3 regions of the Vibrio sp. NH-UV-68 genome follow, and region 1 is predicted to be linked to each of the others. Evidence: predicted binding sites of a transcription regulator. Region 1 holds the regulator's gene; each other region holds the start of a gene.
What was found. The regulator CRP, encoded in region 1, controls carbon source genes, mostly activating them, when cyclic AMP is high. The targets are predictions, from matches to a motif close to TGTGANNNNNNTCACA.

Region 1 (10,929 bases):
CAGAAACTGATGCTACAACAAGCAACGTTTCAGAAGCAGCAAAAGCAAATGGCGCACATGCAAAGCTACATTGACCGCTTTCGCTACAAAGCATCCAAAGCACGCCAGGCGCAAAGCCGCATTAAAGCGCTCGAACGGATGGAAAAAGTGCTACCTGCACAATTTGATAATCCGTTTAGCTTTGAGTTTCGCAAGCCCGATGCGTTGCCAAACCCGATCATTATGATGGATGAAGTCAGCGCTGGTTACGATGACACCCTGATCTTAGAAAAGATCCGCCTTAATTTGGTACCCGGCAGTCGCATTGGTCTACTTGGTCGCAATGGCGCTGGTAAATCAACCTTAATCAAAATGCTCTCACGCGATCTCAAACCACAAGGTGGCGATCTCACTTATTCGCAAGGGGTTAAGATTGGTTACTTTGCTCAGCATCAACTTGAGACACTGCATCCAGAAGAGACGCCGTTGCAACATATGATGCAAATCGCCCCCGATAAGAATGAGCTGGAATTACGCAACTATCTAGGCAGTTTTGGGTTCCAAGGTGAAAAAGCACTTGAGAAAGTCGCCCCATTCTCGGGCGGCGAAAAAGCGCGCTTGGTTCTGGCACTGATCGTGTGGCAAAAACCGAATCTATTGCTGCTCGATGAGCCAACCAACCACCTTGATCTCGACATGCGTCAAGCGCTGACTTTCGCTCTGCAAACCTTTGAAGGGGCAATGGTTATCGTCTCGCACGATCGCTATTTACTGCGAGCCACTACCGACGACCTCTACCTAGTCCATGACCGTCAAGTCGCGCCCTTTGATGGTGACCTTAACGACTACTATAAATGGCTAACTGAGCAGCAAAAGCAAGAGCGTCGCGACGCCCAAGCCGATCTACCTGAAAAAGACTCAACCAATAGCGCGGCGGCGAAAAAAGAGCAAAAACGCCGTGAAGCTGAGTTTCGTAAACAAACGGCACCAATTCGCAAGAACCTGACAAAACTGGAAGCGAAAATGGATAAGTTAGGGGCAACATTGGCCGAGGCTGAAACTCAGCTCTCTGACAACTCACTTTATCAAGCCGAAAATAAAGCTAAACTTAATCAAGTACTCGCGAGTCAAGCCAACAGTAAAAGCGCGCTTGAAGAAGTCGAGATGGAATGGATGGCAATCCAAGAGCAACTAGAACAGATGGAACTGGAGTTCGATAATCAATGAGTTCAGAGCACGTTAAAATTTCTCTAACACTAGAAAGGCTATGGCAATTCAGCTTGCAATACTACAGTGTGCGAGAAGTAAAATCAGCGTGCTTAACTTTACAAAATCAGTACAAAGGTAACGTCAATCTGCTGCTCCTTCTAAAATGGCTTGATGAGCAGCAGGTGAGTTTTTCAGAGCACGATTGGCACCATCTTGAAGAGTGTCTTGGGCGCAGTGAAGCGTTATTGCTCAACTATCGTGAACTGAGGCGAAAGCTTAAATTTCACCTCCCTGATACTCTCTACCGCGAATCACTTCAATTTGAGTTGCAACTCGAAAAGCAGCAGCAATCTGATCTGGTCGATTGCGTTAACAGTATCACACTGCAGGTTAATCACAGTGAACCGTTAGCCCTGCGCTACTGTCGTCAACTTGGCGGAGAACCGCTCTATTCAGTGTTCGCTCAACCTGTCGATAAACGAGCTAACCCCTAGAGAAACCACATGACTCAATTTGTTGCGGCTAAAGGATTAGCCAACCCGCACCTGCAAACACTCGCCCCGCGCTTTATTCGTAAAAAGGCGTTGTTTGAGCCCGTGTGGCAAACCTTAGATACTCCAGATGGGGACTTTCTTGATATCGCTTGGAGCGAACCGATGGCCTCACAAGCGTCCCAACACAAACCTCTGTTTGTGTTGTTTCACGGTTTGGAAGGATGTTTCTACAGTCCGTACGCTAACGGCTTAATGAACGCCTTTGCCCAGCAGGGTTGGCGTGCGGTCATGATGCACTTTCGCGGCTGCGGTGGTAAACCCAATAAGCTTGCACGCGCCTACCACTCGGGCGAGATAGAAGACGCGCGTTTCTTCCTCGAATACCTTGATGAGCTTTTCCCGCACCAGACTAAAATAGCCGTGGGCATCTCTTTAGGCGGCAATATGTTGGCCAACTATCTGGCTCAATATCGAGATGAACCACTGCTTGATGCGGCAACCATCGTCTCAGCGCCATTAGATTTATCCTCTTGTTCAAAGCGCATCGAGCAAGGCTTTTCTAAGCTGTACAAAAACTACTTACTCGCTTCGCTGAAAAAGAGCGCGCTACAAAAACATCATCTGTTAAAAGGCGAGCTTGGCCTTAGTTACCAACATATCAAGCGAGTCACTAAACTGTATGAGTTTGATGATCTGATCACCGCACCACTGCACGGGTTTAAAGATGCCCAAGACTACTACCAGCAGTGTTCAGGTATTCATCGCCTCAAACAGATTCAGCTGCCAACCCAGATTATTCATGCCAAAGACGATCCGTTTATGACCGAGGCGGTCATTCCTAAATACGTGCTGCCAGAAAACATCGACTATCGGCTTTTTGACCAAGGCGGACATGTCGGATTTGTCAGCGGCAGCGCACTCAAACCGCGCTTTTGGCTTGAAGAGGCTCTGCCCGCCTACTATCAAAGTTTGGCAGTTTCAGCATAATCGCGCCTTATTCCATTTCCGAGCATAAAGTAACGAGGTATTTATGATCGTTCCATGGCAACAAATCGATCCACAAACGCTAGACAATCTTATCCGTGAGTTCATCTTGCGTGAAGGCACAGATTACGGCGATGTGGAAATTTCTCTGCAAGACAAAATCGACCAAATCAAAACCCAGCTTGAATCCGGCGAGGCCGTTGTGGTTTTTTCAGAGCTGCATGAAACGGTTGATATTCAACTCAGACGCCAACTTTAGCTTTTAAAGCACATCATACCGTGACGCTAAGTTAAAGCATGGTATAGTGGTAAGCGTATACAGGATGGTTATTTACAGACAAGGTTTGTCATGTCAGCAAAACACCCAATTATTGCCGTAACTGGTTCCTCCGGAGCTGGAACGACAACAACATCAGAAGCGTTCCGTAAAATGTTCAACATGATGAGCATTAAACCCGCTTGGATTGAAGGGGATAGCTTCCACCGTTTTACCCGTCCAGAGATGGACGTCGAAATACGCAAAGCACGTGAACAAGGTCGCCACATCAGCTACTTTGGCCCACAAGCGAATGATTTTGGTGCCATCGCCGAGTTCTTTCGTAAGTATGGCCAAGAAGGGATAGGCCAGATGCGTCGTTACCTGCATACCTTCGATGAAGCAGTGCCTTATAATCAAATGCCCGGCACCTTCACCCCTTGGCAAGATCTTCCGGAAAATTCAGACGTTCTCTTTTATGAAGGTTTGCACGGTGGCGTGGTCGATGGTGAAGTCAACGTCGCGCAACATGTCGATTTCCTAATTGGAATGGTGCCGATCGTCAACTTAGAGTGGATTCAAAAGTTTGTTCGTGATACTCGCGATCGCGGCCACTCACGAGAAGCGGTGATGGATTCGATTGTTCGTTCAATGGACGACTATCTGAACTACATTACTCCGCAGTTTTCGCGCACCCACATTAACTTTCAACGTGTCCCTACGGTCGACACCTCCAACCCGCTCAACGCTAAAGGCATTCCAAGTTTAGATGAGAGTTTTGTCGTCATTCGATTACGTGGTATCAAGAATGTCGACTTCCCTTATTTACTCGCCATGATTGATGGCTCATTTATGTCACGCCATAACACACTGGTTGTGCCAGGCGGTAAAATGAGTTTCGCCATGGAGCTAATTGTCAGGCCGATCCTGCAACAATTAATTGAAACTGGAAAAATTGGCTAGAGCTCACAGCTAAAACACGATTACTTTTCATACCGTGATCATGTGCACATTTTTGTATAGTAAAACCTTATCCGGACCCGATTAAAATCAAGAAATCGTTTTCGAAAAAGGATACTATTTGTTACCGAAACACAAGTTGGCTTGCAGCATTTATAAAGTGCTCTTATCCTAGCAAGTCTTAATCTAAGGCTTAGCTACAACATGGAAAGCAGCAAGCATACCCTGCAGAGGAAGTGAGATATTATGGTTCTAGGTAAACCTCAAACCGATCCAACATTAGAATGGTTTCTTTCACATTGTCATATTCATAAGTACCCATCAAAAAGCACGCTGATCCATGCGGGCGAAAAAGCAGAAACTTTGTACTACATCGTAAAAGGTTCTGTGGCGGTACTTATCAAGGATGAAGAAGGTAAAGAAATGATTCTTTCTTACCTCAACCAAGGCGACTTTATTGGCGAACTTGGCTTGTTCGAAGAAGATCAAGAACGTACCGCATGGGTTCGAGCAAAATCTCCTTGTGAAGTCGCGGAGATTTCATTCAAGAAATTCCGTCAGCTAATTCAAGTTAACCCAGACATCTTAATGCGTCTGTCAGCGCAAATGGCAAGTCGTCTACAAGTGACAAGCCAAAAAGTCGGTGACCTTGCGTTCCTAGACGTTACTGGCCGTATCGCGCAAACGCTACTTAACCTTGCAAAACAACCTGATGCGATGACTCACCCAGACGGTATGCAAATCAAGATCACTCGTCAGGAAATCGGCCAAATTGTTGGCTGTTCTCGTGAGACTGTAGGTCGTATCTTGAAGATGCTTGAAGAGCAAAACTTAATTTCTGCCCACGGCAAAACTATTGTTGTGTACGGCACACGTTAATCTCAATTAACGTTTAGAAATGTTAAAAGCCATCAATGTTTCCATTGATGGCTTTTTATTTTTTTGGACTCATGTCATTCCAGAAGTAACGGACAAGCTCTACGGAATCTGGGCTTTGAGTGTGTGGTGATTAGATTCTGAATCACGCTCGTGCCTCGCTGTTTAGAATGACACTGGCTATCACGACTTATTGATAGCAGAATGACTAGCCATTCGTACTCTCGAAAATCTTATCAGCTGATGCCGCAACAAACCCCGGGTAAAGTTCACCATTGCTCATCGGATAGCGCTTAGCAAACTCATAGAAACCGCCCGGTATCACTTGAGCGCCATCGGCAAAGTCGACCGACACTTTGTCAGCCATGGTCGACGATTGCTCAAGAAGTACTTCTGGAGAGCCTTTCACTTCACCGCCAAATTCATTAATAGTGAAGCCCGATTGACGCAAATGGTCATTGACCGCCGTCACTTCATCAAATGCCTTCAACTGATTAACGCTGACAGTAAAATGATTGGCACCATATCCATGCGCGGCCAGCCATGAGGCATACTCACTCTCAGTCGCAAGCGTTTGATAATCGGCAAAACTTAAATCCCATAAACGCCCACCATACAAGAACTCATGACCTTTTAGCTTACTGTGATCCAATTGCTCAACCAGCTTAGCCACGATCGTTTGCAGCGACTCAGAACACTCTTCTACTTTCAACTCACTGATAAAGACCTTAGGCTGTTTTGGGTCAGGATGTTCAAAGTGTTTAGCCACCAGCTTTTTACTTTCAAACAGGTAGTCACCACACGGCGTATAACCGATATCCAAAAATGGCTGCGCTAGCGTTGCAATGCCCAAAGGCGCAACATTAAACGTTCGCAGCGCAATATGATCGTTGATCAATGCTTCGTCTTCTTGCAGCAATTGATGCACTTTTTCAGCAGATGGACACAAGCGTTGAATATAGTCATTCCATAACGATTGGAATAAAACATCTGGCGTCATAACGCCTCCTTGTTGGGGTTGTTTACGTTGTGAGTATCAATAAAAAAAGGCTATCGGACCGACATGTCCAGCGAGTCAATCCGATAGCCTTGAGCCTGTGACGTTGTAGGCCCCGATATCGGGGCAACAAGGGAATCCCTTATTATTAATATTATTATGGAGTTACAGTTCAACACCTGGGCTCAACGTCGCGGGAAGCACGGTCGCCTCCCCTTCCATTGAAGCCATAGGGTAAGCGCAGTAATCCGCGGCGTAAAAAGCACTAGGGCGCAAATTACCTGACGCACCCGGACCGCCAAATGGCGCGTCACCGCTTGCTCCCGTAAGTTGACGATTACGGTTAACAATCCCAGCACGAATATGATCGACAAAATAATCCCACTCGCTATCTTGGGTTGAGACTAAGCCTGCAGACAGACCAAAACGGGTATCGTTGGCAAGCTCGACCGCTTGTTCAAGCGTCTGATAACGAACCAGTTGCAGAAGTGGACCAAAGTACTCTTCATCTGGCAGTTGCTCAATCGCCGTCGCGTCAATGATGCCAGGAGAAACAAACGCCGCTTCGCCCGCTTTCGCTTCCACTAAGCTTACGCCACCAAGCTGTTGTAAATTCGCTTGGGCATTGAGAATAAAGTCTGCGGCCGCTTTAGAAATTTGTGGACCCATAAAAGGGGCAGGTTCAGCGAATGGCTGATCAACACGAATTTTCTGCGTAGCTTCGACCAACTTGCTAACTAGGATATCGCCTTTTTCACCAACCGGAACATACAGTCGACGAGCACAGGTACAGCGTTGACCAGCACTGATGAAAGCTGACTGGATAATGGTGTAAACCGTCGCATCAACCTCACCATAATGTTCAGAGATTACCATCGGGTTATTGCCGCCCATCTCTAGTGCCAACATCTTATCCGGTTGACCAGCAAATTGGCGATGCAAGATATGCCCCGTATTAGCACTGCCGGTAAACAGCACGCCATCGATACCTTTGGCGTCAGCAAGCGCAATACCGGTCTCTTTGGCGCCTTGAACTAGGTTGATAACCCCTTTAGGCAGGCCGGCTTGCTCCCAAAGCTTCATGGCAAACTCACCGGTTAACGGCGTTTGCTCAGAAGGTTTAAATACCACGGTATTACCCGCAAGCAGCGCTGGGACAATGTGACCATTAGGTAAGTGGCCTGGAAAGTTATACGGACCAAATACCGCCATCACCCCCAGCGGACGGTGGCGCAGTACAATTTGATTGCCCGCCGCTTCACGCTGTGACTCACCAGTACGCTCGTGGTAAGCACGGATCGAAATCGCAATTTTTCCGGCCATTGCTGCCGCTTCAGTGCGCGTTTCCCAAATCGGTTTACCCGTTTCTTTGGCAATGATTTCAGCGATATGTTCGCTGTTGTTTTTTACTTGTTGTGCAAAGGCCAGTACCACGGCTTCACGTTCTGCGAAGCTGAGTTTTTTCCAACTCAAAAACGCTGTACGCGCAGCACTGACTGCGGCATCAACTTGAGCCGGAGTGGCGCTGTCGCCTTGCCAAACCACCTCATTGTTGTATGGGCTTAGTGAATCGATTGGCTCGCCTTGTCCTGCGACCCATTCTCCTGCAATCCAATGTGTCATTACTCTATCCTTTGTTTACTGAGGCAACATACGCACGAAATCACCATCACTGACGTGCAGCGCTTGAGCTACCGCTGGTGAGATAATCACAGAGCCAGACTCTTTGTCATACGCGGCTTTGGCTGCGGTGGCGCGGAAGTTTTCAAATGAAGTGTTTGAGATCAGGCAGTCTTGCGAGCTACTGTGCTCAGCCACGGTGACTTTAGCGCGGATCGAGTGACGCACCGACTCGATATGACGCACATCACACTCAACCGTTGGGCCGCCATCGAAGATGTCGACGTAGTTACGACAGGTGAAGCCTTCTTTTTCTAACAGTCTCAGTGCCGGTTTGGTGTTGTCATGTACTTGACCAATCACCGCCTGCGCCTCTTTGCTCAGCAAGTTGATGTAAATCGGTAGTTTTGGCATCAAATCAGCAATAAAGCCTTTCTTACCAATTCCGGTCAAATAGTCGGCCATGGTGAAATCAATCGAGAAGAAGTGCTCTTGCAGCCACTGCCAAAATGGCGAGTTTCCGTCTTCATCAGAGACACCACGCATCTCCGCAAACACCGTTTTCGAGAAGCGATGCGGGTGCTCTGCCATCATCAGGAAGCGACATTTCGACATCAAACGGCCATTTAACCCCTGACGAAATGAAGGGCGTAAAAACAGGGTGCAGATTTCACTGCAACCTGTGTAGTTGTTACCAAAAGTCAGTAGCTTGACCGTGTTATTAACACCCAATTTGGCTGACGAGTGCACGATGGTGCTAATGTGGTACGAATAGAAAGGGACGTCCCAGCCTATTGACGCTTCAATGCCAGTACAGCCAGCCACCTCATCGGTTTCGCTGTCATAACCGACCATAAGGTAACCTTCGTCCCCTGGTTGACTCACGTTCGGCTTGGCGAAACTGTATTCTGAATGAGTAATACGATTGGTTAACAGTTCTTCGTTAACCGGTAGAGATGTGAATCCGTGACCAGATTCAACGGCACATGTGTGCAGCGCGTCGTAATCCGACAGTGCGATAGGGCGAACAACCAGCATCGATACTTCCCTCCTGATGCAGGATACCAATGCGACCGTTCATCTGCTCGTCCTTGCTGAACACATGAACGGTAGCACTGGTATAGGGAGGCTTATTAAATTATAAGCCTCCGATATTGTTATTAATTATTCAACTAGCGTTGCTAGAGCTTTATCTAGACGAGCTAATCCTTGTTGGATTTCTTCTTTGGTGATCACCAGTGATGGTGTGAAACGAACCACGTTTGCACCGGCAACCAGTACCATCAAACCTTCTTTGCCCGCCGCGACTAATACATCACGGGCGCGGCCTTGCCATTGTTCGTTGAGCGCGGCACCTAATAGCAGGCCTTTACCACGGATTTCAGCAAACATGCTGTATTTATCATTAAGCTTAGCCAGACCTTCGCGGAACAGAGCTTCACGCTCAGCAACGCCCGCCAGCGTCTCTGGGGCGCTAACGATATCGACGACAGCTTCAGCCACAGCACAAGCCAGTGGGTTCCCGCCATAAGTCGAGCCATGCGTGCCTACTTTTAGGTGCTCAGCCAGTTTCTCTGTCGTTAGCATAGCGCCAATCGGGAAACCGCCGCCAAGCGATTTTGCTGTGCTTAGGATATCTGGCGTGATGCCAAGACCTTGATAGGCATAGAAATGCCCCGTACGGCCGTTACCGGTTTGCACTTCATCAAAAATAAGCAGTGCATTGTGTTTGTCACATAACTCACGCACGGTTTGCACGAATTCATCCGTCGGGGCAATGATGCCACCTTCGCCTTGCAGCGGTTCCATCATAATGGCACAAGTGCGATCCGAGATGTGCTCACGCAGCGCGTCAACATCGTTGTAAGGCAAGTGAGTCACGTCACCCGGTTTCGGACCAAAACCATCAGAGTAAGTCGACTGACCACCAACCGTTACAGTAAAGAATGTGCGGCCATGGAAACCTTGTTGAAAGGCGATAATTTCTGATTTTTCAGGGCCAAATTTGTCAACCGCATAACGGCGAGCCAGTTTCAAAGCGGCTTCGTTCGCTTCAGCGCCAGAGTTCGCAAAGAACACTTTCTCGGCAAAGCTGATTTCAGTAAGTTTTTTCGCAAGACGCAGCGCAGGCTCGTTAGTCATGACGTTACTAAGGTGCCAAAGTTTGTTGCCTTGCTCAGTTAAAGCGTTAACCATCGCAGGGTGACAATGACCCAAGCAGCTCACGGCAATACCACCAGCAAAATCGATGTATTCGTTACCTTGCTGGTCCCAAACGCGAGCACCCTCGCCTTTTACTGGGATCATTTCCATTGGGTTATAACAAGGTACCATTACCTCATCAAACAAACCGCGTTCTACATTCATTTCTACAGTCATTGCACATTCCCTCTCGATACCGCATGCATAGCGAATATGGTGTCCTTACTTCGATTCAATGAAATAAGATATTGTTTTGCTTGTTAGCAATTACGGCATTGTATTTACATTTAATTAACCATTTCAATAGTGATTTGTTCTTTTTGGCAACCGCTATGAAGCCGAATAACCACCACCGTTGAGTATTTATGCATCATGCCATCGCTTTTATGAAGCAATATATTCTTATAACAAAGATAAGCTTAGGTTAATCATAGTCTCAATAAGGGCTTGAGCGTAGGCGTCACAAACTCTGCGCATACTTTTTCACAAAATATCCGCCAGCTGAATTATGAAAGAAATGTTAAGAAAGGTGATCTTGCTCAGGCTTTGTCGCCCACCGAAAACTTACAAATGCTGTTTTAAAGCGCGCTTCGAGCGATAAAGTTGGCAAGGATTTGGTGGCCCTGCTCTGTTTTAATCGACTCTGGATGAAACTGAACCGCATCAATGGGTAAGGTTTTATGTTGGTAACCCATAATTTCATCCATCGAGCCATCAGCCAGTTCCGTCCAAGCCGTCAGTTCGAAGCAATCGGGTAACGTGCCATTTTTTACCACCAGTGAGTGGTAACGGGTGACCGTCAGCGGATTATTCAGACCAGCAAAGACACTGCGATTGTTATGGCGAATCGGTGAGGTTTTACCATGCATCACTTGGCGCGCTCGCACCACTTGACCACCAAACACCTGTGCAATCGCCTGATGGCCCAAACAGACGCCAAGAATCGGCAATTTACCGGCAAAATGTTCAATCGCGGAGAGTGAAATACCAGCTTCGTTAGGCGTACACGGCCCAGGAGAGATCACTAAGTGACTGGGGTTAAGTTGGCTGATGCCGGCAATATCGATCTCATCGTTGCGCACCACTTTGACCTCTGCACCTAACTCACAGAAGTATTGATAAAGGTTGTAAGTAAACGAATCGTAGTTATCGATGATTAACAGCATGACATCACAACAGGTGTTGATAAATTTCCATATAGGGACGGTATTGTGCAATACAGGACAAGAAAGGCAAGCATTATCAAACAGATAATTTCACCTTCAACTGTCAAATCGCAATCGATAAAACACACAAATGTTTAATGATTTTATATACATAAAACACATTTATACTATCATGCACCTGCTCGA
Region 2 (10,929 bases), on a different replicon from region 1:
TACTGATCGACACCAGTCCATGTGCCAAGCGAAGCATCGAGACCTTCAGCAAACCGATGGAAATCCTCGAACCAACAGGTTTTGTCTCTAAATATCTTTTGCAGCATTTGGCCATTTCACCTAAAGATGAAACCGTTATGCTCCATGTCACCTGCAGCTCTCGTCGTATGGGATTAGAAAACGATATGTTAGTCCTTGCAAAAGCATGTGTTACTGACGTTGTTGTTCCTGAGCACATCTCTTGTTGCGGCTGGGCGGGGGACAAAGGCTTCACCACACCAGAGCTCAATGAAGCGGCGGTAGACACATTAAAACAACAAGTTCCGTCAGGTTGTTCACGTGGTTTTAGTAACAGTCGAACCTGTGAAATTGGGCTCTCTCACCATAGCGGCATCCCCTATCAATCGTTGTTATATTTGGTTGATGAAGTCAGCACACCGTTATAATCAGGTCTTTTAATCTCTTCGGGCGACGCCATACGGCTAGCCCGATAAAAAGTTGCATCCAGCGCAACGGTTTTTAATGCTTTTCGCCTGTGAAAGTGATTAGATACTGCTATGAGGTTATCGGGAGAGTCGCATGAAAATCATTATCTTACACGGTCTGTATATGCACGGAATGGTAATGAAGCCACTTAGTTATAAACTCAGTGGTATGGGCTATCAAACTCAAGTGTTAACCTACAATAGCTTGGCCATTGATGAGCAACGCGTGTTCAGTGATATTGACCAAGCACTGAGTCTAAAAGGACCCAATGTACTGGTAGGCCACAGTCTTGGCGGCCTGATTATCAAACACTATCTCAAGGCACGACGTCCATCGGTTCGCAAAATTTCACATGTGGTCGCGATAGGCTCTCCTTTGCAAGGCGCTTCCATCGCATCACGCATCGAAGAGTTAGGAATGGGCGTTATTCTTGGTAATGCCCCTGATTTTGGCTTAACCGAGCACGAAGAAGAGTGGGATTTTGTCCAGAAACTCGGCAGTATTGCGGGCACCCTACCAATCGGGGCGCGTTCAATACTGCTTCAGGGCGATCAAAAACGTTCTGATGGCACCGTCACCGTCGAAGAAACTAAAATTCCTGGCATGACTGACCATATAGAGATCAACAATAGTCACACGAGCTTAATCTATGGTTCTGCTACTCTAGAGCAAATCCATCACTTCATTCAGCGCAGTCATTTTAAACATTAAATCAGTCATTCTAAGCATTAAAAAAGCAGCGACTGGTCGCTGCTTTTAGGGTTGGATTACGCTTAAGGCGTGAGCGTGTATTTAGTTATCAAGCTCTCGCGCCCAAATGACTCTTCAATCCGCTCTCGCACCTCATCAAGCGTTATTGACTGTGTCATCATGTCAACATCTTGCAATGCCTCTACGCCATAGTCATGAACCAAATACCGTGCATAAAACCAAGCGCGTTGAACAGGATCATCCGCTAAAGGATGAAGCGCCACAGCAAGTTGTTTGGCAACCAGATCAACATCTTGTTGCGTTACGTTATCTAGAAGGCCTTGCATCACTTTAGCGACAGCCTTATCGATCTTGTCGATATCTTGTGGTGCGACTTGAGCTTCGATGAACCAATCGGTGCTGGCCTCTCCATCGAGTGAGGCACTGTAAGCATCAGGCGCATAGTCTAGGCCAAGTTCTTCACGCACATAATCATTCAGGCGCTTGGCAAGTAAGCGCTGAATCATATCGTCAATAAATGCAAGACGTGCCGTTGTTATCGATGCATTAGGATTGGTTGAACGTAGCAGATAGAAACTGTTCTCTTCATTGTAGATCGGCATATCAACACGAGCTTTCGGACTACGCTGATAATCAGCCAGCAGTTTAGCTGCCTGGCCCTGTTGCAGTGGAATTGCTCCGACATAATACTTGATCAAAGGTTCAAGCTCTTGTTCTGTCATATCAGCAATCACCACCAGCTTGTTGTTGCGGTTAACCGAAAACAGTTGTTGGTACACTTGGTTAATTTGCTCGTCATTGACCATCGCCACTTCAGGCGCAGTGGTCATACGGTGGAAACTTGATGGCAGGTAACTGTTTTGGTTAATCGCTTTATTCCACTGACCGATAGGGGTTTCTAGGTCGCTTTGTAGCTCTTCAATCACCTCACGCTTAACCACCTCAAGCTGTCGAGTATCAACCTTCGCGTTAGTCACCGCGTTGAAGATAACATTAAGTGAATCTGCGAGTTTTTTCTTCGTGGTGCCGACCTCAAGGCCATGATGACTCAGTCCGACAAATGGATACACCTCAATCGACTGCCGCGTCAGATACGCATCAAATTCGCTGCCAGAGAACTCACCGATACCACTTCGACTAATCACGCCCGGAGCTAACCCATGAGCTGCATACAGTTCACTATCTAACGCCGCTTTGCCACCTTGGCTAATGTAAACCATATGGACGAAATCGCCTGCGGTTTTATCACGTTCAAACCACACTTCTACCCCATTGGAGAGTGTCCACACCGTAAAACCTGGCAGTTGCTCTTTACTGACAATATCCCCGCCACTTAAGGGATTACTCAACTGATCGACTTGAGCGGTTAACATCACGGGTTTCACCCCAGCAATATCAAAGCTCGCACGTAGTTGAGGTAGCTGTTTGGTCAATGTGGCAACCGCTTGGTCATTCTCTGCTGCCAGAAGCAGTACTTTCTCTTGAGTCAGCAGGGTTTGAATGCGTTGATTGATCCGTTCAGGCGTCGCAAGCGCTAAAAATTCATCTAAACTGCGTTGATAGTCGGCTTTGGATTGGTTCGCGCTCGACTGCGATATTGAAGCGACCATACTTTGTACCACGTCAATGCTGCTTTGCTGTTGCCAATTGTAATCAAGGTTCTCTGCCTGTTGAACATAACCTGCTAAACCAGTTTGATACTCTTGTTTACTGACACCAAAATCGCGCAGCGCTGCAAGTGTAGAGACAATCAATTGTTGAGCTTGTTGACGCTCTTGTTCTGCAAAAGCCGCTGACAAATAGGTGTAACGGCGGTAGTTAATATAATCACTACTGACGACAAGACCTTGCAGGGGGATCGCAGCATCATTGAATTCTCTGTCAAGACGATTGAAAATCAGCGACTGAGCAAGTTCATCAAGCCACAATTGATGCTGTTGACCACGTAACTTAACGATTGACGTTCCTCTATCAATCAAAACACTGATGCTTGGCGAGTCATATTGGCCGACTTCAGCGACATAATCGTCAACCTTGAGTACTACATCTTGATTACGTTTGTTTGATGCCTGATTGTTTGCCGACCAACTGGCGAACTTCGCTTCAATTAACGCCTTCGCCTCCTCACTAGTTATGTCTCCACTAATCACAATTTGTGCATATTGTGGCTGATACCAAGTTTGGTAAAAGTCACGAATCGAATCAGCGCTGGCATTTTGAACCGACTCTTTTGTCCCTACAGGGTCCCACAGAGCCAAGGGTGTGTCAGCAATGATATGATCATAGTATTTCTCTAAGAAAGAGCGATTTTCAGGTCGATTACGGCGAATTTCACCTTGAATCACCCCCTTTTCTTTTTCAATTTCTTGCTCTTCAAGTGTAAGGCCATCAGCGATATCACGCATCCAAACGAGCGCGGTATCCAGTCGAGAGCGATCGGGTAAATCGAGTTCGTAGACGGTTTCATAATATGAGGTATAAGCATTAACATCAGAACCCGTTACGCCCGCCTGTTCAAACATCGCGATAACATTGTCATTACCTAAGCTTTTTGAGCCGTTAAACGCCATATGTTCGAGAAAGTGAGCATAACCACGCTGGGCGTCTGTTTCTTGCGCAGAACCGACGTGGAAGAATAATCGTAAAGAAACTTCTTCGGTATCTTCCATTGGATAGAGGTGAAAACGGACACCGTTTTCAAGTTGACCAGATACCCAATCAGGATCCGGTTCAATCGGAGCTTCAACGTTTGGTTGAACACAACCAGACAAAATAAACAATAGTGAAAAGAATAATTTACGCATAGCCATACTGCATTGTTATTGGTATTAAGAGAAATATACCTTAAAGCAATCAATTGGCAGAATGATTTTTGGGGCTTAATCGATTATTCGGGCAGGTGTTGCATAAATGATATTATCTGCTGCCAACGAACGTGTATAAACGAACGTTGGCGCAGCAATGTAATGACGATAACAGTGACCTTCACTGCATAATCAACTGGCTAACGGCGTTGGAAAACGTTGCTCATACAGCGCCATAAAATCAGAGCGTATTTCTTGTTCGAGGTGCACGGCTTTATCGGTTGGGCAAAACAACATGATATGAACAAATTGCTCCCCTGTAATACCACTCGTAATATGAATGTGCGCTTCAGCCCCCGGCAGATCAACGCCTGCATGCTTTTCAATCATGGTGTTATATCTTGTAGCCACATCGTGGAAATAGTTGGTGTGATGCTCAATTTTTTCGTGCAGAGTTGGTAACAGTGGATACAAATTGACGAAATCTCTCACCACGATAGAGAAGTTGTGAAAGACATAACGCTTCATAAAGTTAAGGTTTTTCACCGGATAAGTGAAAAACATACTGTTAGGCAATGTGATGGTTTTTCCCGTGTAGTGATATTGACCATGGTGAAGGTCGATTTCTTGGATCACTGTCGCCATAATGTTGTGTTCAATCACCTCACCACATGTTTTGCCAACTTCTATCCAGTCTCCGATACGAAAAGAGCGCGAGCTTGCACGTTGGATAGACCCAGTAAAACACAAGATGATCTCTTTTGATGCCACAACAATCGCAACAGCGATCGCCGCCACCGAGAAGGCAAACTCACTGATCTCTGATTGCCATAAAATAAACAGCGTCAATACCGTAAAAATGAAGGTGCCGTTTTTAGTACGAGACATCCAATTACGCTGTTTTTCCGACACAAAGGCAACATCACCACGGATCTTCGACAGTACAAGTCGCCTTACTAGTGAGATAACGATAATAATCAGCGCACTAAACACCAACTTATGAGCCAGAAGAAAATCAATAACTAGCTGTACTTTCTCCACTCGGTACTCCTAATATTTTGTAAAAAAAGAGCGGCTATGCCCCTCAATGTAACCATGTCACATTCAATCGCGCCCGAATCTTATCATCGAGCACTCAGTCTTTGCTATTGGTAACGAGCAGACGTTATAAATTGACCAAACGTTTCACACCAGATCACCACAGTGTTGTAGTCATTGATTGGGAAACCTTCAGGCAACATCATTGTAAAACGATCAAAGTTTTTCACTTCACCGACTTCAATCATCGTGTGCTTTTGAGCAATAAAATCTTGCTCCGTTTCGATAAACGTAGGGGAAAAAAACAGTCGATAATCGGGGCCAGGAGCGAGTTCACCAATAAAAGCGACTTGTTCTTCATTGATAGAAAGTGAGCCAGCACCCCAATGCAGTAAGTCGCTGTCTTTCCGCGCACGCTGAAAAGTGCCAGTATAGACAGCGTGATCAGAAACATGCTGAACATCATTGACACTAGGAGGCAGAGGTTGAATAAGAATGGGCAGCGCATAAATTCCAATCGCGAAACCCAAACCTAAACAGACTGTATGCGATAACAGCAATAAAAACCTTTTCATTTTGAAACTCGTTGCTAACCCTTACTGCTAAAGGTATATGAATTTCAATGAAATATCAGCGTAGCAATGGTGACTTATTGGTATTTTAACGCCGTTTTTTCTGCCAAGGTCACAATTACCTTAACCGCTTGCTCCATAGACTCGATAGAGACAAACTCGTGAATGCCGTGGAAATTATATCCACCAGTAAATATATTCGGACATGGGAGGCCCATAAATGATAAACGCGCCCCATCCGTGCCGCCACGAATAGGTTTAATCACGGGCTCGACATCACAGGCAATCATCGCCTGCTTAGCAAGCTCGATCACATGTGGATAAGGTTCAACTTGCTCTTTCATATTGTAGTAACTGTCGGTGAGCACTAACTCGACGCGTCCCTTGTCTAAACTCGCATTCAATTGAGCAACTTTGTCACGCATAAACTGTTTACGCTGTTCTAGACCTTGACGCTCAAAGTCACGAATAATGTAGCCTAACTCACTGCGCGCAACCGTCATTTCGGCCGACTTCAAATGGTAGAAACCTTGATACCCCTCAGTGCATTCAGGCGTTTCGTCCGCAGGCATCAGTAGCTGAAACTGGGCGGCGATGTTCATTGCGTTGACCATCTTACCTTTTGCTGTGCCCGGGTGAACATTAACGCCATAACAGATAACATCTGCACTGGTCGCGTTAAAGTTTTCATACTCAAGTTCCCCCAAAGGACCACCATCAACGGTATACGCCCACTCAGCGCCAAACTTCTCGACATTAAACAGATCCGCGCCGCGGCCAATCTCTTCATCAGGCGTGAAGGCAATACAAATATCGCCATGAGGGATCTCTGGATGAGCAATCAACTCAGCAACAGCAGAAATGATTTCTGCAATGCCGGCTTTGTTATCTGCGCCAAGTAATGTCGTTCCATCAGTAGTAATTAAATTGTGCCCATGAAGCGTATGCAGATCTGGATATTGGATGGGAGACAGCACTTCATCTCCCTTTCCTAGCGCGATGTCCCCTCCTTGGTAGTTTTCAACAATTTGTGCTTTGACCCCTTTACCTGAGGCATCTGGCGCTGTGTCCATATGGGCGATAAAACCGATCGCTGGTACTGGGTAATTAAGGTTACTTGGCAAGCGTGCCATCAAATAGCCGTTATTGTCTAAACGGACATCACTTAAACCAAGCTCATGCAACTCTTGTTGGAGAAATTGCGCAAAAACACCTTGTCCTGGGCTACTTGGGCATTGGGTATTGGTCGGGTTAGATTGGGTATCAAAAGCCACATAGCGCAGAAAGCGTGCAATCAATTCGTTCATAGTAACATCTCATTGTTATTTGTTTTTTCAGCATGCAGACATCCTACGCCGACCAAACAAAATGGTGTTGCTATAAATCAGGTTTTCGCTAATTAGCGCAATACCATGCATAACCATCACGTCATTGGTTAAACAAAAAAACCGAGCGTTCCCGGCTCGGTTTTTGATAGTAAACTTAGCTTGGGCTAGAGCAAGATAAAGATGCCCGCTAAGCAGGCACTCATTAGATTCGCTAACGTACCTGCTAATACCGCTTTAATCCCAAGGTTTGCCACTTCAGATCGGCGTTCTGGTGCAATGACGCCAATCGAACCTAGTTGAATCGCAATAGAACCAATATTGGCAAAACCACATAGAGCAAAGGTAATGATGACTTGAGTGTGCTCTGAAAGTAGTGCTTTATGTTCAACAAAGTCGATAAAGGCAACAAATTCGTTCATCACGACCTTCTGACCGATATATGAACCTGCCATCAAGACTTCGTTAGCTGGAACACCAATCACCCAAGCAAGCGGTGAGAACAAATAGCCAAACAGTGCTTGTAATGTAATGCCGCTAAAGCCAATCAATTCGCCTAAACTTTCTAGACCAGTATTGACCATCGCAATCACACTGACAAAAGCGATTAACATCGTACCTACGGCAACGGCGACTTTCATGCCGTTCATCGCGCCACTTGCCAACGCATCTATCACGTTACTTTCTTTGGCTTTATCCATCTCGATATCGCACTGTTCTATGGGAGTGTCGCGCTCAGGAACAATGATTTTAGCCATCATTAAACTGCCCGGCGCCGCCATGAAGCTTGCCGCAATCAGATACTTAAGCTCAACACCTAAACCTGCATAGCCACCTAAAACGCTACCAGCCACCGACGCCATACCACCAGCCATGACCGCGAATAATTCCGAGCGGGTCATTTTAGAAAGAAACGGACGAACTAGAAGCGGGGACTCACCTTGGGAAAGAAAGATATTACCAGTAGCAACAAGAGACTCCGCTTTACTGGTGCCGAGAAATTTCTGGATTCCCCCACCGATAAACTTGATGACTTTTTGCATAACCCCTAAGTAATAAAGTGCAGAGATAAGAGCACTGAAGAAAATGATGATAGGAAGAACGCGAACCGCAAAAATGAAGCCAGTGTTGGCAAGATCGCCAAATAAAAAACGGATACCTTCATCAGCAAAACCGAGCAAGCTTGACACGCCACTACTTAAACTGGTGAGTGCGGCTTGCCCCAACGGGAAATAAAGCACCAATGCGGCGAAGCTCACTTGAAGCAATAAAGCGCGCGACACGGTTTTCCAATTAATTGACCGACGGCTTTCTGATAATAATACGGCACATAAGAGTAGGGCCGAAATTCCGATTAAGCCAAATAAAACATTCATTAAAAATTACCTCTACAAGCATTCAATTGGTAGCTGGTCCGGTCCGTGGGGTCATTCACTAATCCCTGTGACGGCTTGTATTGGTAGAGCTGTTATTCTCAACCGGGCGGAAAGTATAGCGGCATAAATGAGAGTTTCATCACATATTTTCACGCAAACGGTCACGCGCTTAATTAATAGTCATTTTCATCGTGATGGACGAAAAAAGAGCTCAATGACCGCGTCGAATGGCACAAATTAACAATAATAAATATTGAACTAAGATCACAATAGAGAGATAAACAACCAAAAATGGTAGCAAAATTACTGGCTTAATTATCAATAACACCTACTGTTAGAAAGTGATACTTAACGTGCTCTATCAAAACAAAAAGATACACTAATAACGTCAAGGCTTTACTGTCTACAAGCCCCGCCAAGTCGCGGGGCTTGTTTATTTAGTTTTCTGGCAATTTCATTTTTTATCGATAAAATACCAGGCCTCTTTCTTGTCTGAGATTGTCTATGCAACTTGATTATACCTATAACAGCCTCTCGAACATGGCGCGCGATGAACTTGAAACACTGAGCTTACGCATGATTAACCGCTTGGTACCTGAAGACTCCATGTCCGAACTGTTTACTTTCGATGGAGATGAGATGAGCTGTGCAGAAAAGCATCAAGAAGCACAATTTGATGCCATGCTAAGAATGAATGCCATCGCGCTAAGTGAGCTACCTGCATTGTTTTCTGAGTCTGCCAATAAACAGCAAAACATTCAGCGCATGCAACGTCTGTTACTGTGGCATTTTTATAGCGTCTCCTTCCATTTGGAACGGGCGATTCCCCTAGAAACACATTGCAATCATGTTGAAGTTATCGTTGAGCAACCACCACAAAATGCTCTCGAGTGGGTCACTACCCTAACCGACTTGCTGCGTCAGTATGCGCAAATCGCGCACAAGCAACAATAGACAAAACGCCAGTCGATACTGGCGTTTGTTTTTATTAGTCGTTTTCTACCACTAAGCGAGCATTTTTCGCTTGAACAGGGCGGTTATTTTTGCCCATCACCTGCCCCATTGCCGCCACTTGATCAGTACTTAAACGATGTGGTGATTTCAGTACAAACCAGCGCACTCCTTCGCTGCACGGAGGCGTCGTCAACGAACCATTAAAGCGATAGTAATCGTCAGACTTAGGGATAAAGTCGCTGATACTGATCGGCTCAGAGAGCGCAACACTCTCGCCTTTTGTCGGCATCTTAGCCAATAATGTCGCCATGGCATGATTGCTTTTCTCAACGGTATCGAACATCACCGCAACAACCGCTAAGTTCCCTTTGTCGTCGGCATTAACAAAATGAGCCTCAAGCGGGAACTGGCGACTGTCTATCAAGTTTTCTGATGGCGTGTGGAAGTGAAACTGCGCCAAGGTAAACACCTTGCCATCAACCTTAAACTGGTTATTGCCTTCTACCACCGCTTGCAACGTGTGACCGTTATTCGTTAAACCCGTCACCTTACCAAGGTAGTCGATGTTTAGCTTTTCAATGTCAGCCTCTACCACATCTCGAATATCTATCGGGCTTTGGTTTTTTCCTTGTGCGCATTCAATAAAATGCTCCCCCCAATGTTCAGGGCCATGCTGCCCCTCGTATCCCCAATCAGAAGCCTGAGTAACCCCAGAAATCGCAGCTAACATGCCTAATGCAACTATGGTTTTTTTCATCATTATATATCCTTGCTAATTGTTCTCGTAACCGGACACATCATATAGACATGAGAATATTGAGCTGAGTAGTCAGCAAACTATGATTACACTGTTTTTTTGGAATCCGATGCAAAATAATTGCAAACGAGAGAATGGCAACCTGACTAAGGTGTAATTGAGATATAAAAAAGGCCGAGCTGGGATGCTCGGCCTTTGTAATAAGAATTTTTTATTCCCAATCGAGGATAACTTTACCCGATTGGCCACTTCGCATAACGTCGAAGCCTTGTTGGAAGTCATCAATCTTGTAGTGATGAGTGATGATTGGTGTCAGATCTAAGCCTGATTGAATCAAACTCGCCATCTTGTACCAAGTTTCAAACATTTCGCGACCATAGATACCTTTAATCACCAAGCCTTTGAAGATCACTTGGTTCCAATCAATCCCCATATCAGACGGTGGAATACCCAGTAGTGCAATGCGACCACCATGATTCATGGTTTGTAGCATCGAGTTGAATGCCGACGGATTGCCTGACATTTCAAGCCCCACATCAAAGCCTTCGGTCATGCCAAGTTCTGCCATTACATCTTCAAGCTTTTGCTCAGCAACGTTGACTGCACGAGTCACACCCATCTCACGTGCAAGATCGAGACGGTACTCGTTAACGTCCGTGATAACAACGTGGCGTGCGCCAACATGTTTTGCAACGGCAGCAGCCATAATACCGATAGGACCTGCGCCAGTAATCAACACATCTTCACCGACAAGGTCAAAAGATAGCGCGGTATGCACAGCATTACCAAACGGGTCAAAGATAGAGGCTAAATCATCAGAGATACCTTCAGGAATCTTAAAAGCGTTGAATGCAGGGATCACTAAAAATTCAGCAAATGCGCCTTCACGGTTTACGCCTACACCAA
Region 3 (10,929 bases), 1.3 Mb from region 1:
TTTCCCCATTTAGCCATGAACTTAGGCGGACTTTGGATGATCGGTTTGATTTTTAAACCGAGTGACAAAGCGTTGCTATTTTGCCTATTAGTGACCAGCGCTGCCATCGGCGTACTCAATTTCCTTAGCAGTATGAATAGTTATGTTGGCCTATCAGGGACCTTGCACGGCTTATTTGCTTATTTTGCCCTCCAAGAAGCGCTGAATGGGCGTAAGAGCAGTTGGTTACTGGTGATCGGAGTCTGTGCGAAAGTTGCCTGGGAATTGACCATGGGCGCATCACAGTCGACTCAAGATCTGATCAATGCTCAAGTCGCTGTTGACGCTCATCTTTATGGCGCTCTGTCAGGTATCGTTCTCGCAATGGCACTTTACATACGCCAATATAAAGCAAGACATCAGCCCGCTTCGTCATAATTTGGTTGATGTTCCTCGTTAAAGGGCGCAGAATGGCGCCCTTTTTCGCGTAGTTTCAATTTGCTCGCGATTTGTCCGATTTTACCATCTAGAGAACATACTATGGGTTTTACCTCCTTGGGCCTTTCTGCTCCGATTCTTAAAGCAATTGAAGAGCAAGGCTATGACACTCCCTCTCCTATTCAGGAGCAAGCAATTCCTGCCGTTTTAGCAGGTAAAGATGTCATGGCGGCTGCGCAGACAGGTACCGGTAAAACGGCTGGTTTCACTTTGCCTATCTTAGAACGTTTAGACAATGGCCAGCGCGTGAAAGGCAACCACATTCGCGCTTTAGTTCTAACACCCACTCGTGAGCTTGCAGCGCAAGTACAAGAGAATGTTTTCAAGTACAGCCGCTACCAACGCCTGACGTCTCAAGTAGTCTTCGGCGGCGTTAAAATCAACCCACAGATGCTTAAGCTGCGCCAAGGGTGTGATGTATTGGTGGCGACACCAGGTCGACTTCTCGATCTTTATCAGCAAAACGCGCTTAAATTTGACCAACTCGAAGTATTGGTTCTGGACGAAGCTGACCGTATGCTCGATATGGGCTTTATCCGCGACATCAGAAAAATTCTTAACTTGTTGCCAGCAAAACGCCAAAACCTACTCTTCTCTGCGACGTTCTCGGCTGAAATTCGTCAATTGGCGAAAGGCTTAGTGAACGACCCAGTTGAAGTGTCGGTCAATACTGAAAATTCGACAGCCGTAACGATTGAACAGTGCATCTACCCAGCTGACAAACGCAAAAAAGCGCCGATGCTGGTGAAATTGATCAACGATGGTAACTGGAGACAAGTACTGGTCTTTTCTCGTACTAAACATGGTGCCAACCGTCTGTCGCATTACCTTAATGAGCAAGGGATTACCGCAGCACCGATTCATGGTAACAAGAGCCAAGGCGCTCGAACTCGTGCATTGGCTGATTTTAAATCGGGCGATGTTCGCGTCTTAGTCGCCACCGATATTGCTGCGCGTGGTATTGATATTCCTCAGCTACCACAAGTGGTTAACTTCGAGTTACCCAATGTCTCTGAAGATTATGTTCACCGTATCGGTCGTACTGGCCGCGCAGGTGAAGTGGGTAAAGCGATCTCCCTGGTTGAGGCAGATGAAGCCATCGACCTATTTGGTATTGAACGTTTGATTCAACAAATCTTGCCGCGTATGGAGCTTGAAGGTTTTAAACCCGTTAACGAGCTACCAGAATCAAGGCTAGATACACGCCCAATGAAACCAAAGAAACCGAAGAAGCCAAAAGTAGGACACCAAGACGGTCAGCGCTCAGGTGATAATGCACGCGGCAATAAACCGGCAGGTAAGAACAAACGTCACTTCGGTGGTAACAAGCCAAACGGCGAAAGCCGAGGCGCCAACGGCCAACGAAGCGACAGCAATAAACCTGCGGCAAGCAAGCCGGCTCGCCGTCGACCAAGTAAACCGCAAGCGGCTCGCAGCTAAGTCTCGTAGAGAAGTTAAGCTCGCCACATCAAGCATAAAAAAAGCGCCCATCATTTGATGAGCGCTTTTTTATTTGACTTAAACAATCGGGCGCTGGCCACGATCGATAAGTTTCATCAGTACATTATCTGCCGCTTCACCAGCCAGACCAGCCAGCTTAGAGGTCAGTTTTTTCTTTTCGACGTAGTGAATCGCTAGCACGGTTTTCTCTTTACATGCTGCCACGACCAAGTCATCTGACGTTGTGATCTCATCGACTAAGCCAAGATCAAAGGCTGTCGTGCCAAACCAATGCTCACCTGTCGCCACTTTATCAAGGTCAAGTTGCGGGCGACGTTCACGGATAAAGTCTTTAAACAGACCATGGGTTTCTTCAAGCTCTTGTTTGAACTTCTCACGCGCTTTATCCGTGTTCTCACCAAACATGGTTAAGGTGCGCTTATACTCGCCCGCCGTCAGCTGTTCATACTCAATATCATATTTTTTCAATACCTTATGGAAGTTAGGTAATTGAGCAATCACCCCAATCGAGCCAACAATAGCAAACGGCGCTGACACGACCTTATCGGCAATACAAGCCATCATATAACCGCCACTGGCTGCCACTTTGTCTACCGCAATAGTTAAAGGCAACCCAGCTGACTTAATGCGATCCAGTTGCGATGAGGCTAAGCCGTAGCCGTGCACCATGCCGCCGCCAGACTCAAGACGCAGTAAGACTTCATCACCTTCACGTGCCACCGCCAGAATCGCAGTGACCTCTTCGCGCAATGACGCAACCTCTTTGGCATCAATACTGCCTTTAAAGTCGAGTACAAATAGGTGTGGTTCACGTTTGCTATCAAGATCCCCTTCTTTTGAGGCCTTTTTGATCACTTTCTCACGCGCTTTACTCTTCTCTTTATCGAGTTTTTTCTCCGCTTTATCGCGCGCCTTAAGAAAAGTATTGTCGTGCAAATGATGCTCTAGCTGTTCAACCGTTCGCTTGTGTTGCTCAGTTAAGTCAGTGATTTCTAACTCACCTTTCGCCGCTCCGCTCTTACCGCCCAACGCTTTGGCGATAACTAAAATCGCCATAATGGCAACCACGACAGTCACAATCTTGGCCAAAAACAGCCCGTAATCCAACAAAAATTCCAATGTGATATCCCCTCATATGCGAATTGGTGTATTGTAACCACCAAGTTATGTATTCATAAAGCAGATCATTACAAAAGGATAAACATCGTGGAATATGCTGTTTCTTCAGATGCCCTAAAAGGGAAAATTATTCTGGTTACTGGCGCTGGCGCTGGTATCGGTAAACAAGCCGCACTCTCTTACGCTCAGCATGGTGCAACCGTGATTCTACTGGGGCGAACTGTAAACAAGCTTGAACAGACTTATGATGAAATTGAAGCGGCAGGCTACCCGACACCTGCGATCATCCCTCTCGATATGAAAGGCGCAACCAAACAGAATTATGTCGACATGGCCGATACGATTGAGAGCCAGTTCGGTCGTTTAGACGGTATATTGCATAATGCTAGTCTATTGGGTGTTATCAGCCCGTTTGACCAAATTGGTGAAGATACTTACGACGATATTATGCAGGTCAACGTCAAGGCGCAGTTCTTGATGACTCAAGCACTACTGCCATTACTGCATAAATCACAAGATGGGCGCATTGTCTTTACTTCATCGACCGTAGGCCATAGTGGTCGTGCATTCTGGGGCACCTACGCCATCTCTAAATTTGCTACCGAAGGTATGATGCAAGTCTTAGCCGATGAGCTAAGCGACAGCACCATTCGAGTTAATGCCATCAACCCAGGGGCAACACGAACTGCAATGCGAGCAAAAGCATATCCTGCTGAAGATACGGATCTGCTTAAAACACCTCAAGACATCATGCCACTTTATCTCTACCTGATGGCACCTGAGAGTAAATGCGTCAATGGCCAATGTATTGATGCTCAGCCGAAATAACTCGTAATCCCTTGATTTCCAAACATACCAACGCCTTGCGTCTACTTCAGTAACACGCAAGGCGTTTTGCTTTCCGGCCTAACGACTCAACAAAGCCTTATTGGCAAGATCGTTCAATTGATCTAGCGATTAAGAACTTGCCTTAATCTGTCTTGTGCAACCTCAACCAGAAGATCCGGCTGAAACTTAGAAATAAATCGATCACAGCCAACTTTCTTAACCATCGCATCGTTAAAGCTGCCACTTAACGATGTGTTCAAAGTGACGTAAAGGTCTTTCATACGTGGATCACTACGCACTTCATGCGTGAGCTTATAACCATCCATCTCTGGCATTTCTGCGTCGGTGATCATCAGCAATAACTCTTCAACAACGTTTTTACCCTCATCACACCAAGATTTCAGTAGATTAAGAGCTTCAAGACCATCACGGCATTCAATAATATTTAACCCTAGCTGAGAAAGCGTACCGCGCACTTGAGCACGGGCTGTCGATGAATCGTCAACAATTAAGACCTTGCGACCGACCATTTCATTGACCAGCTCCTGATCAAGCACCCCTTCAGAAATTGAAATATCGTAATCGATGATCTGAGCGAGTACTTTTTCCACATCAATAATTTCGACAATCTCCTGTCGCTTATCCTCTTTAACATGAGTAATTGCAGTCAAGTAAGTTGAACGACCTGCGGTTTTCGGCGGTGGCTGAATCTCTGTCCATGCGGTATTGATAATATTACGCACCTGACCGACTAAGAAGCCTTGAATACTACGGTTATACTCGGTAATGATCAGGTTCTCTTCTTGATTTTCAAGGCGTGATGGCGGAAAGCCAATCGCAGCTCTAAGATCGATCACAGGCACCGATACGCCACGAAGTGACGCAACCCCTGTAATATGATGGTGCGAACCGGGCATTTTCGTCATCGGTGGCACTTTAATCACTTCGCGGACTTTAAACACGTTAATCGCGAATAACTGTCTGCTGTTTAAACTAAATAACAACAACTCAAGGCGGTTTTCGCCGACAAGGTTTGTTCGTTGGTCAACGGTATTTAAAACTCCAGACATACTCATTCTCAACCGGTGTGTATATAACAAAGGTAGTCTATAGCAAGACTAAGATAAAAATAAACCCACATATCATTTCAGATTATATGGGTTTACCTCAAATATAAAGGAGAGCTAAAGCTCAGAAACGCTACCCTTCTATAACCTTCATCAATAAAAGGCCATCGTAGAGCGCTTGCTTAACCAACGCAGCACCAGGCATAGTGGCTTGTTTGTAAAAGCGTGATTCCACCAACTCTAAATCTTGGTGGTAAACGGGCAGACTCTGCTCTTCAATACAGGTCTGAATTGCAGGATAGAGCACGTCTTTTGCTTGATTGATGACGCCGCCAATCAGCACCTTTTCTGGGTTGAATAGGTTGATAACGATCGCTATCGCCGAGCCTAAGTAACGGCCGAGCTTCTCAATCACATCAACTGCCAATGGATCGCCGTTGGCCGCTGCTTCACAAATTTCTTCAACTGAAACTTCTTCGATAGCAGACAGTGACGACTCTTCGCCTCGTGCAATACGTTCGCTGACTTCATTGCGAATCGCTTGAGAACTCGCCACTGTTTCAAGGCAGCCTCGATTACCACAGTGGCACTGTTTTCCACTTGGATCGATTTGAATATGGCCTAGCTCACCGATATTACCATGGCGCCCTTGCAGCACGCGTCCATCCAATATGATGCCCGCCCCCAAGCCATGGTGGATAGAAATCAACACCGAATTTTCATTATCTTGAGAGTGGCCAAACAGTTTTTCAGCCAAAGCCCAAGCGCGAGTATCATTTGCAACAAACACAGGTAAGCCCGTCGCTTTATAAATCTCAGGGCCAAGCGGCAGATTTTCAACATTGTAGTGCGGCATTTGCAGCACAATACCTTGTTCCGAATTGACAAGACCTGGCAAAGTAATCGCAATACTGGTAACACGATCGAGTTGGTCGGCATAAGTTTGAAAAAACTCATCAATTTCATGCAGTAAACGGGCTAGTACGTCATCTTGATCAACTTCATGTATGTCAATTTTGGTGTCGATGAGTACATCTCCACCCAACTCGTGCAGCGCGATGGTCAAATAACCGCGACCAAGGCGCATAGACAGAAACTGCCAACCCTCGTTATTGACTTGTAAGCCAACAGCCGGTCGACCGCGACTGGTCGCTTCTTGGACCGTGGTTTCATGGATCAGATGCGCCTCGATAAGCTCTCGGGTAATTTTGGTGATGCTCGCTGGTGCAAGCGCACTTTTTTTCGAGAGATCTATTCGAGAAATAGGACCTTTTTGATCAATGAGTTTATATACACGGCCAGCATTGACCTGCTTGATGTGATCAATATGGCCTGGTTGAGCCATGTACATAGAGTGCTCCGAATATCAATAACCTAGTAATTTTTTTACTTTGCGAAGTAATTGTGAAGAGCTTTGATGAATCGCCGTGACAAGGGTCACGTATAAACATTTTTGTTTGTGTTGTGAATCAAATAGCGAACTATTAATCACAGTCCAGATTGATTTTTTTTGCGTTAATAATTATGTCTATAATCATACTTGCATCGCTTTAATCACCGCCAAGTGGCGATTTCAAAACACGATGGCACCGCGGGTATATACTTAACCTTAACAGTAATAATGATTAAGTAGAAAGATCCGTGCTCGCCTTTTAGAGTGTGGACTTGGCAGATTCAACTCAAGGAGAACCGAATGACTGCAATCCAAAGAAGAACCAAAATTGTTTCAACCCTTGGACCTTCAACCGATCAACCTGGTGTACTTGAATCTATTCTCGAAGCGGGTGTCAACGTAGTACGAATGAACTTCTCTCACGGTAGCGCAGATGATCATCGTGAGCGGGCAACACGCGTCCGTAATATTGCGGCTAAATTAGGCACTCACGTGGCAATATTAGGTGACCTGCAAGGACCTAAAATTCGTGTTTCAACGTTTAAGCAAGGTAAAATCCAGCTCAATATTGGCGATATTTTCACCCTAGATAGTACGCTTCCAGCTGGTGAAGGGAACGAAGACGCTGTCGGCCTTGACTACAAAGCTCTGCCAGATGATGTTTCAACCGGTGATATTTTGTTGCTTGATGATGGGCGTGTACAACTGCAAGTGATCAGTGTTAACGAGACTCAAGTACGAACCAAAGTCACGATTGGTGGCCCGCTATCAAACAATAAAGGGATCAATAAAAAAGGCGGTGGATTGTCGGCAGATGCCCTTACCGAAAAAGACAAGAAAGACATCTTACTTGCGGCGGAAATCAACGTCGATTATCTCGCCGTCTCTTTCCCACGTAATGGCGAAGACATGCATTATGCTCGTAGACTTGCTACCGATGCTGGACTTCAAGCACGACTGGTTGCAAAAGTCGAACGCGCAGAGACCGTTGCAACAGAAGAGAACATTGATGACATCATCCTTGCGTCTGACACCGTTATGGTCGCGCGTGGTGATCTTGGGGTAGAAATAGGCGACCCTGAATTAATCGGGGTACAAAAACAGCTCATTCGACGCGCCCGTGCACTCAATCGTACTGTAATTACCGCAACCCAGATGATGGAATCGATGATGGAAAACCCGATGCCAACCCGTGCAGAAGTGATGGACGTCGCTAACGCCGTGCTCGACGGTACCGATGCTGTGATGTTATCCGGTGAAACAGCAGCAGGTAAATACCCAATAGAAACCGTACGTTCAATGGCAGAAGTGTGCTTAGGCGCGGAAAAAATGGCCGCCATTAACCGCTCAAGTTATCGTATGGAGTCGGTATTTGACAGTGGTGAAGAAACCATTGCGATGTCGACTATGTACGCCGCCAATCACATGCGAGGAGTGAAAGGCATTGTGACATTAACCGAATCTGGTCGCACGGCTCTTATGATGTCTCGTCTGAGTTCGGGCTTACCCATTTTCGCTCTGTCACGCAACGAACGTACTCTGAATCTTTCCGCACTCTATCGCGGCGTGTTCCCAGTCTATTTCCACGATAAGTCAGATACAGGACTCGCCACAGCGCAAGCAGCAGTGGCAACTCTAAAACAACGCGGCCTACTCGACGATGGTGATTTAGTTATCATTACTCAAGGTGATGTGATGGATGTAATCGGTTCAACGAACTGTCTACGGATTTTAGCCGCTTAACCCTTTCATCAAATAAAGGTAATCATCAAGTAACATCAAGGGAGCCTGGGCTCTGTTGGTGTTACTTTTAATTGGTCATAGAAATAGGCGGCGCGGCACATTGAGAAAATAGCTCCACAAAACGATAGCCGGCATCTAACCCGAGCTGATAGTCATGGAGTAACTCCTCTTTCTCGCTCATCAATGAATTCGATTTCAGTGGCTGTTCAGGTCGAATCTGAATAATAAAGCAATCATCGGGTGGCGAATTTAAGAAGTCTTGGGTTAGCGAGTAAGTTTGATAGTGAACCATCAGCATGTCCGCTAAGCTCGAGTCAAACTTATCGCCGATTAGATGGCTCAAACGGTAGACTTCATCTGCACCAAACAACCAACGACCGCCATTAAGTGATTCGGTTTTACCATCAAGACTATTTTGTTGAACCGCACGTTGCATTTGATAATTAAAAAAAGCACTCCAATCTTGCTTCCACTGGCCTAGCTTCTCTTGCCATTGCCCTTGGATCACATTAAATGAATCTTTCAACCATGTAACCTGAGGCTCCTGATTGACCTCTACGGTGCCTGTTGCTAAATCATGCCCCTCGGTACGAATCACAACAATACAACGCGCCTCTCGACGCCAGGCTTCTTGTACGGGTATTGATGCCGACACTCCACCATCAACATACTCTCCATGTGGAAATTGCACTGGCTGATGATAAAGACGAGGGATTGCACAAGTTGCTATTAACACTTGTCGCCAATCGTCTTGTAGCATGGGTAAGTAGTGATCATGTAAACGCGTTGTATCTGTAACCGCAGCAAAAGCCTCTCGTCCCTGCAGCATTTTACGCCCCATATCGATATCAAGCCGATAGGGGTAAGCACTGATTTTATCTAATGCCCAATCAAGGCCAAGAAACTGCTTGCGGCGGATATAACGGAACAGTTGAAAAAATTCAGGATCAGTGGTTAGGTCTAAGATAAAGGAACGCCCTATTCCACGTTGGCGACATAAGAACCCACACAGATTCAGCGCACCCGCTGACGTGCCATAAAAAGAGTGGAAAGGATCAAAGTTGGAAAGAAGAAAGGCGTCTAAAACACCAGCAGTAAAAATACCTCGCTGGCCGCCACCTTGAGCAACCAGAGCATTTTTACCACCAGTGTACCGCTTGAGTCGTTCACTATCGAGATGTACAGCAGCGTTGGTAATAACACCGCAGTTTTTCATACTGAGCCCTACGCTGATGTTACAGCAGTAATAGCAAAGCCGAGTATCATCGCAAAAGCGCACGCGGTGATCAGTAGAGCTAATTTAAGATCGTGTTCCATAAACACCTCCTGATTGTGTAACAAAGTAATAACATCAACCTGATATATCTTCAATAAATACGCTTTTTTCGCGCAAAATTATGGTGTTAGCGTCACACTATCCAAGCATTATTGACCACTATGTCATCACCCAGTAAAGAGCGCGACAAAGGAAAATCAAACAAACCGTCACTACTAGCATCAACTTGACGCTTAACAAACGTAAAAAAGGAGGCCGAAGCCTCCTTTTATCAATGATGAGTTAGTGGGGATTAACCGTTGTTACGGATCCACTCATCCATTTCTGTTTTCAGGTTGTCAGACTTAGTACCGAAAATTGCCTGAACACCACCTGCTACAACAACTACACCTGCGGCGCCAAGTTGTTTTAGTTTCTCTTGGTTAACTGATTCTGTATCAGCAACCGCAACACGTAGACGAGTGATACACGCATCAAGACCTGTGATGTTCGCTTTACCACCAAATGCGGCAACAAGTTCACCCGCTAAGTCAGAACCAGAAGTCATAGCAACGTCTTCAGATTCATCTTCACGACCAGGAGTCTTAAGGTCCATCGCTTTGATAACTGCGCGGAAAACTACGTAGTAGATTGCAGCGTATACAAGACCAACAGCAACCATCAGACCCATTTTCTGAGCGTTACCCGAAAGAACTAGGAAGTCGATCAGACCGTGTGAGAATGAAGTACCGTGTACAAAGCCTAGCGTGTTAGCAACAACGTAAGCAGAACCTGCAAGTAGAGCGTGGATTCCGTACAGTAATGGCGCAACGAATAGGAACGAGAATTCGATTGGCTCTGTGATACCAGTTAGGAATGAGGTCAATGCCGCAGATGCCATGATACCCATTACTTTCGCACGGTTTTCAGGCTTAGCAGAATGAGCGATAGCAATCGCCGCCGCTGGTAGACCGAACATCTTGAACATGTAACCACCCGCTAGCTGACCGAAGCCATTACCAGCAGCACGAGATGCTTCATCAGCAACTAGGTAACAAGTTAGAACACCGTTCTGAGCTTCACCCGCCGCGTTAATACATTTACCTGCTTCGAAGAAGAATGGTACGTTCCAAACGTGGTGTAGACCGAATGGGATTAGAGAACGCTCAACGATACCGTAAATACCGAACGCTAGTTGAGGGTTTTGATCTGCAGCCCAATGCGAGAAAGAACCAATGGCTGCACCAATTGGTGGCCATACGACAGAAAGTACGAAGCCAAGTGCGATAGCAGCGAAACCAGTAATGATTGGTACAGCACGCTTACCAGCGAAGAAGCCAAGGTATTCTGGAAGTTGGATTTTGAAGAAACGGTTGAATGCCCAAGCAGCAACACCACCGACTAGGATACCACCTAGTACACCTGTGTCGATTTTTTCTACGCCCATAACACCAGCCATTACGCTAAGTGTTGCGGTCATAATGCCGTAACCAACGATAGCAGCAAGACCTGCTACACCGTCGTTATTTGTAAAGCCTAGTGCAACACCTACAGCAAATAGCAGTGCCATTTGACCGAAGACTGAA

Region 2: a site for CRP is predicted at 8,441-8,456, ahead of ViNHUV68_RS19710 (NupC/NupG family nucleoside CNT transporter). Genes of this name have one in related genera too.
Region 3: a site for CRP is predicted at 6,379-6,394, ahead of ViNHUV68_RS09350 (ROK family protein). Genes of this name have one in related genera too.

What each region holds. Positions count from the first base shown of each region.
Region 1 is NZ_CP134975.1:238,198-249,126, reverse strand. Features, by position in the region: gene ViNHUV68_RS01120 (ABC transporter ATP-binding protein) at 1-1,206, shown strand, start outside; gene ViNHUV68_RS01115 (TIGR02444 family protein) at 1,203-1,682, shown strand; gene ViNHUV68_RS01110 (hydrolase) at 1,692-2,669, shown strand; gene ViNHUV68_RS01105 (YheU family protein) at 2,713-2,925, shown strand; gene ViNHUV68_RS01100 (phosphoribulokinase) at 3,016-3,885, shown strand; gene crp (cAMP-activated global transcriptional regulator CRP) at 4,129-4,761, shown strand; gene ViNHUV68_RS01090 (DUF1338 domain-containing protein) at 4,967-5,758, opposite strand; gene astD (succinylglutamate-semialdehyde dehydrogenase) at 5,921-7,378, opposite strand; gene astA (arginine N-succinyltransferase) at 7,394-8,413, opposite strand; gene ViNHUV68_RS01075 (acetylornithine/succinyldiaminopimelate transaminase) at 8,540-9,754, opposite strand; gene ViNHUV68_RS01070 (aminodeoxychorismate/anthranilate synthase component II) at 10,156-10,743, opposite strand.
Region 2 is NZ_CP134976.1:1,212,695-1,223,623, forward strand. Features, by position in the region: gene ViNHUV68_RS19680 (FAD-linked oxidase C-terminal domain-containing protein) at 1-446, shown strand, start outside; gene ViNHUV68_RS19685 (cob(I)alamin adenolsyltransferase/cobinamide ATP-dependent adenolsyltransferase) at 580-1,197, shown strand; gene ViNHUV68_RS19690 (insulinase family protein) at 1,260-4,001, opposite strand; gene ViNHUV68_RS19695 (mechanosensitive ion channel family protein) at 4,194-5,042, opposite strand; gene ViNHUV68_RS19700 (DM13 domain-containing protein) at 5,147-5,614, opposite strand; gene pepT (peptidase T) at 5,689-6,918, opposite strand; gene ViNHUV68_RS19710 (NupC/NupG family nucleoside CNT transporter) at 7,104-8,312, opposite strand; gene ViNHUV68_RS19715 (exoribonuclease R) at 8,817-9,266, shown strand; gene ViNHUV68_RS19720 (carbonic anhydrase family protein) at 9,301-10,023, opposite strand; gene tdh (L-threonine 3-dehydrogenase) at 10,235-10,929, opposite strand, start outside.
Region 3 is NZ_CP134975.1:2,063,569-2,074,497, forward strand. Features, by position in the region: gene rrtA (rhombosortase) at 1-417, shown strand, start outside; gene ViNHUV68_RS09330 (DEAD/DEAH box helicase) at 520-1,917, shown strand; gene sohB (protease SohB) at 1,996-3,057, opposite strand; gene ViNHUV68_RS09340 (YciK family oxidoreductase) at 3,145-3,885, shown strand; gene ViNHUV68_RS09345 (chemotaxis protein CheV) at 4,008-4,955, opposite strand; gene ViNHUV68_RS09350 (ROK family protein) at 5,086-6,303, opposite strand; gene pyk (pyruvate kinase) at 6,646-8,088, shown strand; gene ViNHUV68_RS09360 (patatin-like phospholipase family protein) at 8,156-9,304, opposite strand; gene ViNHUV68_RS09365 (YnhF family membrane protein) at 9,313-9,405, opposite strand; gene ptsG (PTS glucose transporter subunit IIBC) at 9,657-10,929, opposite strand, start outside.